2 regions of the Pseudodesulfovibrio methanolicus genome follow, and region 1 is predicted to be linked to the other one. Evidence: riboswitches for the same ligand, from Rfam matches in the RefSeq annotation. Region 1 holds a riboswitch; the other holds the start of a gene.

Region 1 (4,362 bases):
CGTGGCCCATGCTCAAGGGGGCGGAACTGCACGACCATTTCTGCCCCGGACTGAACGCCGGGTTCATGGTCAAGGCCTACCTCGACCAAAACCTGCCGCTGGGACCGGGCGATGCCTATGTATTCGTGGGCGCGCCGCCCATCTGCGCCATGGACGCCCTGCAATCCGCCTATGGCGCAACAATGGGCAAACACGGGGCCTACTCCGTGCTCTCGGCAAAGGCGGCCGACAAACGAGCCAAGGACGGTGTGGCCCCGACGCTCATCGCCATGCGCGTGAACAAGAAAAAGGACACCTGTGAGGGCGTGTTTATCGGCTTCGACTGGGCCAAGTCCGAATCGTTCACCGGCGTGACCAACGCGGACCGCACTCCGCCCGGCGGCAAGAGCAACCCGTTGTTCTTTATCTCCCGCGTCAAGATGTCCTGGAAACTCGCCCAGATGGACATGCAGGACAAGCTGGCCTGCATCAAAGCCCTCGGCCGCTTCAGCGGTCCCGCCGCGCTGGCGGGCAAGGTGGCGGGCGCCGGGGCCGACCCCTATGCCCTCGCCCTGTCCGATTAGCCCGTTCGGTCAACCGCGACCGCTCCGATCCGGCCTGCCCCCGCAGCCCGATCTCCCGCAAAAAGGCTTGGAAGGCAATCCTTCCAAGCCTTTCCTTTGGGCGTTTGCCGAGCGGCCGGGCCATGAGCATGTTGCCGAATCAGGCAAGACGGTCCCGCCTCCTCGCAGACCGGGGTTGCCATGTGACCCGGCTTGATATATCAATACATCTTGATATACAGATTTATCACCGGTTCCCGACAGCGCCGGATGCCGCCGGTCCCAGCTCCAACCGATCTCAAAAAGGATACGCCATGAAAATCATCGACCGCCTCCAGGACAACGGCCCGTCCCTTTCCCTCGAATTCTTCCCGCCCAAGGAGCGGGAGCAGTGGCCGCGATTCTTTTCCCAGGTGGAACGGCTGGCGGGGCTCGACCCGCTGTTCGCCTCCGTGACCTACGGGGCGGGCGGGTCGTTCCGGGACAACACCCTCGACATCGCCGCCGAGATGCATAAACGATTCGGGCTGCCGGTCATGTCGCACCTGACCTGCGTGGGCGCGGAGAAGCGGTCCATCGCCGAGTACGTCGAGCGCCTCCTGGACGCGGGTGTCCGCGACGTCCTGGCACTGCGCGGCGACATGCCGGGCGAGGACAAGGACATATGGAAGGATTTCCGCCACGCCTCGGACCTGGTGGAGTTCGTCCGGCAGGGCTGGCCGGAAATGGGCGTGGCCACGGCCTGCTACCCGGACGCCCACCCGGAATCCCCGTCCATCGACGACGACCTGCGCTGGACCTGCCACAAGTTCAACGCGGGTTCGGACTTCGCCGTGACCCAACTCTTCTTCGACGTGCGCCGCTACCGCGACCTGGTGCGTCGGCTGGAAACCCGGGGCGTGACCGAGCCGGTGCTTCCGGGCATCCTGCCGGTCCTGAGCATGGCGTCCCTGAACCGCATCCTGGCCCTGTGCGGGGCGAACATCCCGCTCAAGCTCTACCTGGAACTCCAGGAGGCAGACCGGGCCGGTGGCGACGACGCCGTGCGGCGCAAGGGCGTTGAGATCGCCCGGCGGCAGATACGCGAATTACTGGACCTGGGCGCACCGGGCATCCATCTGTATTCATTGAATAACGCCGATATCTGCCTGGACATCCTGGCGGGCCTCCCGGAGCTCGGAGGCTGACCGCGGACGGCAGATTCCGGCGAATGATCCTTGCGGTCTCCCCCGGCTTGCGATAGCTTCTGTCTCGTCACGATGTCCTTCAGGTGGCCCACGGGCCATAACAGGGAATCCGGTGCGAAGCCGGAGCGGTCCCGCCGCTGTAAGCCCCATGAAGGTCCGGTCCGAGAGCCACTGCCGCAAGGCGGGAAGGCGGGCCGGGCGGGGAGAGCCAGAAGACCTACCTGAAGCGTTTCTGCCGGATGCGGATCGCGGAACCCGCATGCGGACGAAAATGAAGCCCACCCGATAACCGTCGCCGGGTTCGCGGTTCCGCCGCGAGACCGTTCATCGGCGACAGCGCAGGCAGTTCAACAAACGGCCGCACCCTGATCGTGCGCCGTCCTCCGCGTTGCCTGCAAGAGACGTACATGCCCAGCAAAATACTCAAACGAGACGGTTGCATCGAAACCTGGTCCACCAAACGGATCGGCAACGCCATCTTCAAAGCCCTCAAAGGCAGCGGCATCAAGGACCCGCTGCTCGCCGACCGGCTGGCCGGAAAGGTGGAAAAGAAGCTCAAGGACGTGGACATCCCCGAGCAGGAACAGGTCCAGGACATGGTCCAGGAGGTCCTCATGGAGGCCCGCCTCTACAAGGTGGCCGAGCGGTACATCATCTACCGCGAGAAACGGCGCGAGCTGCGCTCCCAGGACGAGGCGTTCCTGGACATCGCCAAGGTCACCGACGGCTACCTGGACAACGTGGACTGGCGGGTCAACGAGAACTCGAACATGACCCACTCCTTCCAGGGGCTGATCCTGCACATGGCCGGTTCGGTGCAGGCCCGGTACATGCTCGAAAAGTACCCCGAGGAGGTCCGCCTGGCCCACACCCACGGCTACTTCCACATCCACGACCTGTCCTTCGGCCTGGCCGGATACTGCTCCGGCTGGTCACTGCGCGACCTGCTCCTCGAAGGGTTCAACCTGCGCGACCGCTGCTCGTCCACCCCGGCCAAGCACTTTGACGCGGCCTGCGGCCAGATGGTCAACTTCCTCGGCACCCTGCAGAACGAATGGGCCGGGGCCCAGGCCTTCAACAACGTGGACACCTACCTGGCTCCGTTCATCCGCAACGACGGGCTGAGCTACCACGACGTCAAGCAGCAGGTCCAAAAGCTGCTGCACAACCTCAACGCCACCTCGCGCTGGGGCGGACAGTCGCCGTTCACCAACTTCACCCTGGACTTCGTGCCGCCCGCGCACATCGCCAAGGAAGCGGTCATCATCGGCGGCCAGCTTCAGGACTCCACATACGGCGAGTACGCCGAAGAGATGGCCATGTTCAACCGGGCCTTCCTGGAGGTCATGATCGAAGGCGACGCGGACGGCCGCATCTTCTCCTTCCCCATCCCCACGTACAACGTGACCAAGGACTTCCCCTGGGAATCCGAGGAAGGCAAGTTGCTGCTCAAGATGACCGCCAAGTACGGCGCGCCCTACTTCCAGAACTTCATCAACTCCGACCTCAACCCCGAGGACGTGCGCTCCATGTGCTGCCGTCTGCAGATGGACCTGCGCGAGATCCGCAAGAAGACCGGCGGCCTGTTCGGCGCGGGCGACCTGACCGGGTCCATCGGCGTGGTCACCCTGAACCTGCCCAAGCTGGCCTACCTGGCCCACAACGAAGAGGACTTCATGGATCTGGTCACCGAGTACGCCCGGCTGGCCTCGGAGTCCCTGGAGTTCAAGCGCAAGGTGGTCCAGAAGAACCTGGACGCGGGCATGTTCCCGTTCTCCCGGCGCTATCTCAAGAACGGGTTCAAGGGCCACTTCTCGACCATCGGGCTCATCGGCGGCCACGAGGCGTGCATGAACCTGCTGCACAAGGGGCTCGAAACCCCGTCCGGCTCCCGGCTGATGCAGCGGGTGCTCAACCTCCTGCGCCGGCTGGTGGTCCAGTTCCAGGAGGAGACCGGCAACCTGTACAACCTCGAAGCCACGCCCGGCGAAGGCACCTGCTACCGGCTGGCCAAGATCGACAAGGAGTTGTACGCGGACATCCACACCTCCGGCGGCGAGACCCCGTACTACACCAACTCCACCCTGCTGCCCGTGGGCATCAGCTCGGACGTCTTCTTCGCCCTGGAACACCAGAACGAACTCCAGACGCTGTACAACGGGGGCACAGTCTTCCACACCTTCCTGGGCGAGGCCGCCCCGAACGAGGAGAGCGTGAAGAACTTCCTGCTCAAGGCCATGAGCAAGACCAAGATCCCGTACATCTCGGTCACCCCGACCTTCTCCGTGTGCGAGGACCACGGCTACATCTACGGCGAGCACTTCAACTGCCCGACCTGCGACAAGGAGACCGAGGTCTACACCCGCGTGGTCGGCTACTACCGCCCGGTGGGCCGCTGGAACAAGGGCAAGCAGGAGGAGTACAAGGACCGCATCGAATACTCCAGGGAAACCTTCTGCCAGCCCGCATAGGCGATCCGACACCCGATGATACTCGACGCCAACCAGCTCGCCTCCATCAGGCAGCACAACGACGAAGAACTGCGAAGGGGGAGCCGTGCCACGCACGGCTACCCCGCCCGCACCGTGCAGGACCTGCTGCACACCGTCGAGGCCCTGAAAAAGGAAAAGAAA
Region 2 (4,362 bases), 1.6 Mb from region 1:
TGGAACAGAGCAGCAGGATGAAGGCAAAGGTGAAGAAAAGGCGTTTCAAAATCAGTTTCCTTGAATGTAGGCGATGTGCGGTCCGTATTCGGTGTCCAGAACGGCGGCGCGCACGCCGAAGACCGCGAGGATGTTTTCGGGAGTAAGCGTGCGGGACACGTTGCCATAGGCGTGAACCGCCCCTTTGTCCAGCATGACCAGGTTGTCGCAGTACCGGGCGGCCAGATTCAGGTCGTGGAGCACGGCCACCACGGTGCGGCCCGCTCGGGCCAGCCGCGTCAGTTCGTCCATGGCCGCCATGGCGTGGCGGATGTCCATGGCCGAGGTGGGTTCGTCCAGGAGCAGGGCGGGGGTCTCCTGGGCCAGCCCGCGTGCCACGGCGGTGCGCTGGCGCTCGCCCCCGGATAGGTCGGCCACGGGGCGGTGCCGCAGGGCCTGGAGGTCCATGGCGTCCAGGGCCTGCTCTACGCGTTGCAGGTCATGGGGCGCGGGGCGGCTGAACCGGGGGATGTGCGGGTGCCGTCCCATGAGCACGGTCTCGGCCACGGTAAAGGGAAAGCGCAGGGCCTGGTCCTGGGAGACCAGGGCGCAGCGCCGGGCCAGCCGGGCCGGGGAGCAGTCGGAGACGTCTTCGCCGTTGAGGCGCACCGCGCCCCGGTCCGGCGCGAGCAGTCCGGCCAGCAGACCGAGCAGGGTGGACTTGCCGCTGCCGTTGGGGCCGACCACCCCGTGGACCATGCCGGGAGCGAGTTCCAGGTCAAGGTCCCGGAGGACCGGGGTGTCGCCGTAGGCGAAGCCGAGGCCCTGCAGGGTGAAGGCGGCGCTATCCACGGGCGAGCCTCCGGGAGCGACTGAATATCCAGCAGAAAACCGGACCGCCGATGAGCGCGGTGAGCACGCCGATGGGCACCTCGTGGGGCAGCAGCGCGCGGGTCACGGTGTCGGCCAGCAGGAGCAGGATGGCCCCGCCCAGGCCCGAGGCGGGCAGCAGCCAGCGGTTGTCCGGGCCCACGACCATGCGCATCAGATGCGGAACAATCAGCCCGACAAAGCCGATGACCCCGCTCACGGCCACGCAGACCGCGCTGACCAGGGAAGCGGTCACGAGCAGGATCAGGCGCACCCGGCCGGTGTCCACGCCCAGGCTCCGGGCCGAGCGGGTGCCCAGGCTCATGATGTTCAGGTCGCGTCCGTAGTAGAGGCAGACCGCGAAGGCCGCGAGCGCGGCACAGCCCGCCAGGGCCGCGTCGCTCAGGGTCCGGCCCACGAAGCTGCCCATGAGCCAGAAGACGATGACCGAGACCCGTTCGTCGGCCAGATATTTGATGAAGCTGATGCCCGCCGAGAGGATGGCCGAGACGATGACCCCGGCCAGGATGAGCGAGGCCGGGGACAGTTCGCCGTCCCGCCCGGCCAGGGAGATGACGGCGAAAAGGGTCAGGGCCGCGCCCGCGAAGGCCAGGACCGGGAGGGTGGCCGGACCCAGGAAGGCCAGCCCCAGGAGCAGGGCCAGGGCCGCGCCGAAGGCCGCGCCCGAGGACACGCCCAGGGTGAACGGGTCGGCCAGGGGATTGAGCAACAGCCCCTGGAAGACCGCGCCCGCCACGGCCAGGCCGAAGCCCACGGCCGTGCAGGTCAGGATGCGCGGCAGACGGACGTCGAAGAGAATGCCCGCCGCAGTGGTGCCCAGTGAATCGGCCGCCCCCCGCAGGCCGTCCAGCAGTCCGCGCAGGACTTCGCCCGGCGGGATGTGGATGACCCCCATTGTGCAGGCGGCCAGGGCCAGCCCGGCCAGCACGGCGGCGAGCAGGGCCACGGTCAGGCCGTTGCGCAGGGGAGTACGGGAGACGGCGTTCGTCATGGGCCTATTTCGCCGGGCCCTCGGCCATGGCGTCCTTGAGATGGTCCACGTAGATGTCGGCCCAGCCGTCGAGCATGCCCAGGCCGCGCAGGTCGGTGGTCACGGAATATCCCTGCTTGGTCAGCATGACCTTCCACGAGTCGTCCTCGTCGCCCGCCATGTCGTTGGAGGCGTGGTCTCCGGCCACGATCATGAACGGCTTGAGCAGGACCTTCTTCTTGCCGGCCCTCTTGAGTTGGGCGGCCATGTCGTCGAAGGCGGGGTACCCCTCCACGCAGCCGATGAAGATCGGGTAGCCGTATTCGCTCTGCAATATTTTTTGGAATTCTGCATAGATGCCAGTGGAGAAGAAGTCGTTGCCGTGGCCCATGTAGACCAGGGCCGCGCCGAGCCTTCTGGCCTGGTCCACGTCGACCTTGAGGATCTTGGCCGCCCGGGCCATGTCCTCTGTGTAGGGGTATTCCGTGCCGGGCATGCCCAGGGCCGGGCGGCCGACCGCGAGCCGGGCGAAGGGCATGTTCTTGGCCTTGAGGGTGCGGATGGCCTTGAGCCCGTCGGTCAGGGCGACCAGGTCGTTGAACTCCTCCCCCGCGAAGACGTGCAGGGATTGCACGGTGACGTCGCGGTAACCGTCGTTCTGGAGGTCCGCGATGGTGGCCAGCGGATGCTTGACGTACAGGACCTCCTCCGGGATGTCCGCGTGTGCCGTTTTCCAGGCCGCGTCGTCCTGGCGCTTCTGCCAGATGCGGCGGATGATGTTGGAGGTGAAGGCCAGGCGCACGGGCACGCCGGGGTTGGCCGCCTCCACCTTGGCCTGGATGTTCAGGATGGATTTGACCGCTTCGGGATAGGAGGTGCCGAAGGCGGCCAGGACGATGGCCGGTTTGACCGGGCCCTCGTCGTGGTGCCCGGCCTGGGCCGGGACGGCCAGGAGCAGGGCGAGCAGGAAGAAGATGGAGTTTCTGAACAGGGTCATTGTGTTCTCCAAAAGGGGCGGGTGAGGGAAAAAAAAGCCCCTTCCTCTTCGAATTCAGAGGAGGGGGTTCCGTATTTTCCCTTCTATACCTCGGCGGCAAGCCCACGTACCACCGTGGCAAGTCCTGTGAGCGCTCCAGGCAGGTCTTCCGGCTGGTCCCTCCCGCTGCCGCCTTCCCAGGGAAACCCCAGTGGCATGAATGGCAGCGGTTCGGCAGGACGTCACGGCGGCGGGTCCGCTCCCGATTCGCACGGGATTCCCTATTGAGTCCAAGGACACCTGAAGCTTGAGAACTATGCTTCAGGCAGCACTTATGTCAAGGACGATTGGGCCGCCTTGGCAATGCGGTCCTGGAACTGCTGGATCATCTCCTCGGCGTCGATGACCAGGGCGTCGGATTCGCCCATCATGCCGTAGCCCAGGATGGGGATGTCGAAGATCTCCTGCACCGGCACGGTGAAGCCGGTGATGACCACCTGTTGCTGGCGGAGCACTTCGTCCACCAGGATGGCCCCCTTGTAGTCGCCCACCCGGACCACGATGGCCTGGGCCATCTCGATGTTGTCGATCTCGGGGGTCAGCTCCAGGAGGTCGGCCAGACGGAGCAGGGAGTGGATTTCGCCGCGCACGTCCACGGTTTCGCGGCCGTCGGGCAGCTCGACCACGTCGTTGCGCCGGGGCATGTAGATCTCGACCACGTCGCGGCTGGGCATGATGAAGGTGTCGCCGCCCACCTTGCAGACCAGGGCGTCCACGATGCCCTCGTTGGCCGAGCGGTCCAGGGGGATGACGATGGTGAAGGCCGCGCCCTTGCCCAGCGTGCTCTGGATGGACACCTCGCCGTCCAGGGCGACCTTGATGGCGTTGACCACGGCGTCCATGCCCACGCCGCGCCCGGACACGTCGGTGATCTTCTCGGCGGTGGAGAAGCCGCTCTGGAGCACGAACTGGAGAATCTCCTCGGTTTCGTACTCCTTGTCCGGATCGGCCAACCCCTTTTCCAGCGCCTTGGCCAGGATGCGGTCCGGGTCCAGGCCGCGCCCGTCGTCGCTGACCTGGATAAAGGCGCTGTCGCCCTTGCGCCAGGCGGACAGGGTCACGGTGCCGGATTCGGGCTTGCCCGCGGCCTTGCGTCCCTCGGGGTCCTCCAGGCCGTGGTCCACGGCGTTGCGGAGCAGGTGGACCAGGGGTTCGTTCAGGGATTCGACGATGGTCTTGTCCAGGGCCAGGTCGTCGCCCTTGACCTCGAAGTCGAGCTTCTTGCCGATCTTCTGGGACAGGCTCTTCACCAGGCGGTGCATGGGCATGAAAATCTGTTTGAGCGGCACCAGGCGGATGGCGTTGACCTCCTGCTGGAGCCGGGTGATGACGTTGTCCAGCTCGCGCAGGCTGGAGGCCATCTGGGTCATGCTGGTGGCCCCGCCCTGGGCGATGACCGCGTAGGTGACCATGAGCTTGCCGACCAGCTCGATGACCCGGTCCAGCCGGTCCGTGGCCACGCGGATGGAGGATATGGCCGTGGACG

Evidence for each region. Region 1 has a riboswitch for cobalamin ahead of V8V93_RS16310 (ribonucleoside triphosphate reductase). Riboswitches for the same ligand answer to the same signal wherever they lie in the genome.
Region 2: linked by a shared signal. The riboswitch ahead of V8V93_RS08850 (sirohydrochlorin cobaltochelatase) and the one ahead of V8V93_RS16310 (ribonucleoside triphosphate reductase) in region 1 are both predicted to bind cobalamin.

The regions. Positions count from the first base shown of each region.
Region 1 is NZ_CP146609.1:3,440,488-3,444,849, forward strand. Features, by position in the region: gene V8V93_RS16300 (FmdE family protein) at 1-563, shown strand, start outside; gene V8V93_RS16305 (methylenetetrahydrofolate reductase) at 857-1,729, shown strand; cobalamin riboswitch at 1,794-1,968, shown strand; gene V8V93_RS16310 (ribonucleoside triphosphate reductase) at 2,137-4,200, shown strand; gene V8V93_RS16315 (hypothetical protein) at 4,216-4,362, shown strand, end outside.
Region 2 is NZ_CP146609.1:1,888,279-1,892,640, forward strand. Features, by position in the region: gene V8V93_RS08835 (ABC transporter substrate-binding protein) at 1-49, opposite strand, end outside; gene V8V93_RS08840 (ABC transporter ATP-binding protein) at 52-831, opposite strand; gene V8V93_RS08845 (FecCD family ABC transporter permease) at 824-1,861, opposite strand; gene V8V93_RS08850 (sirohydrochlorin cobaltochelatase) at 1,866-2,837, opposite strand; cobalamin riboswitch at 2,959-3,135, opposite strand; gene V8V93_RS08855 (chemotaxis protein CheA) at 3,149-4,362, opposite strand, start outside.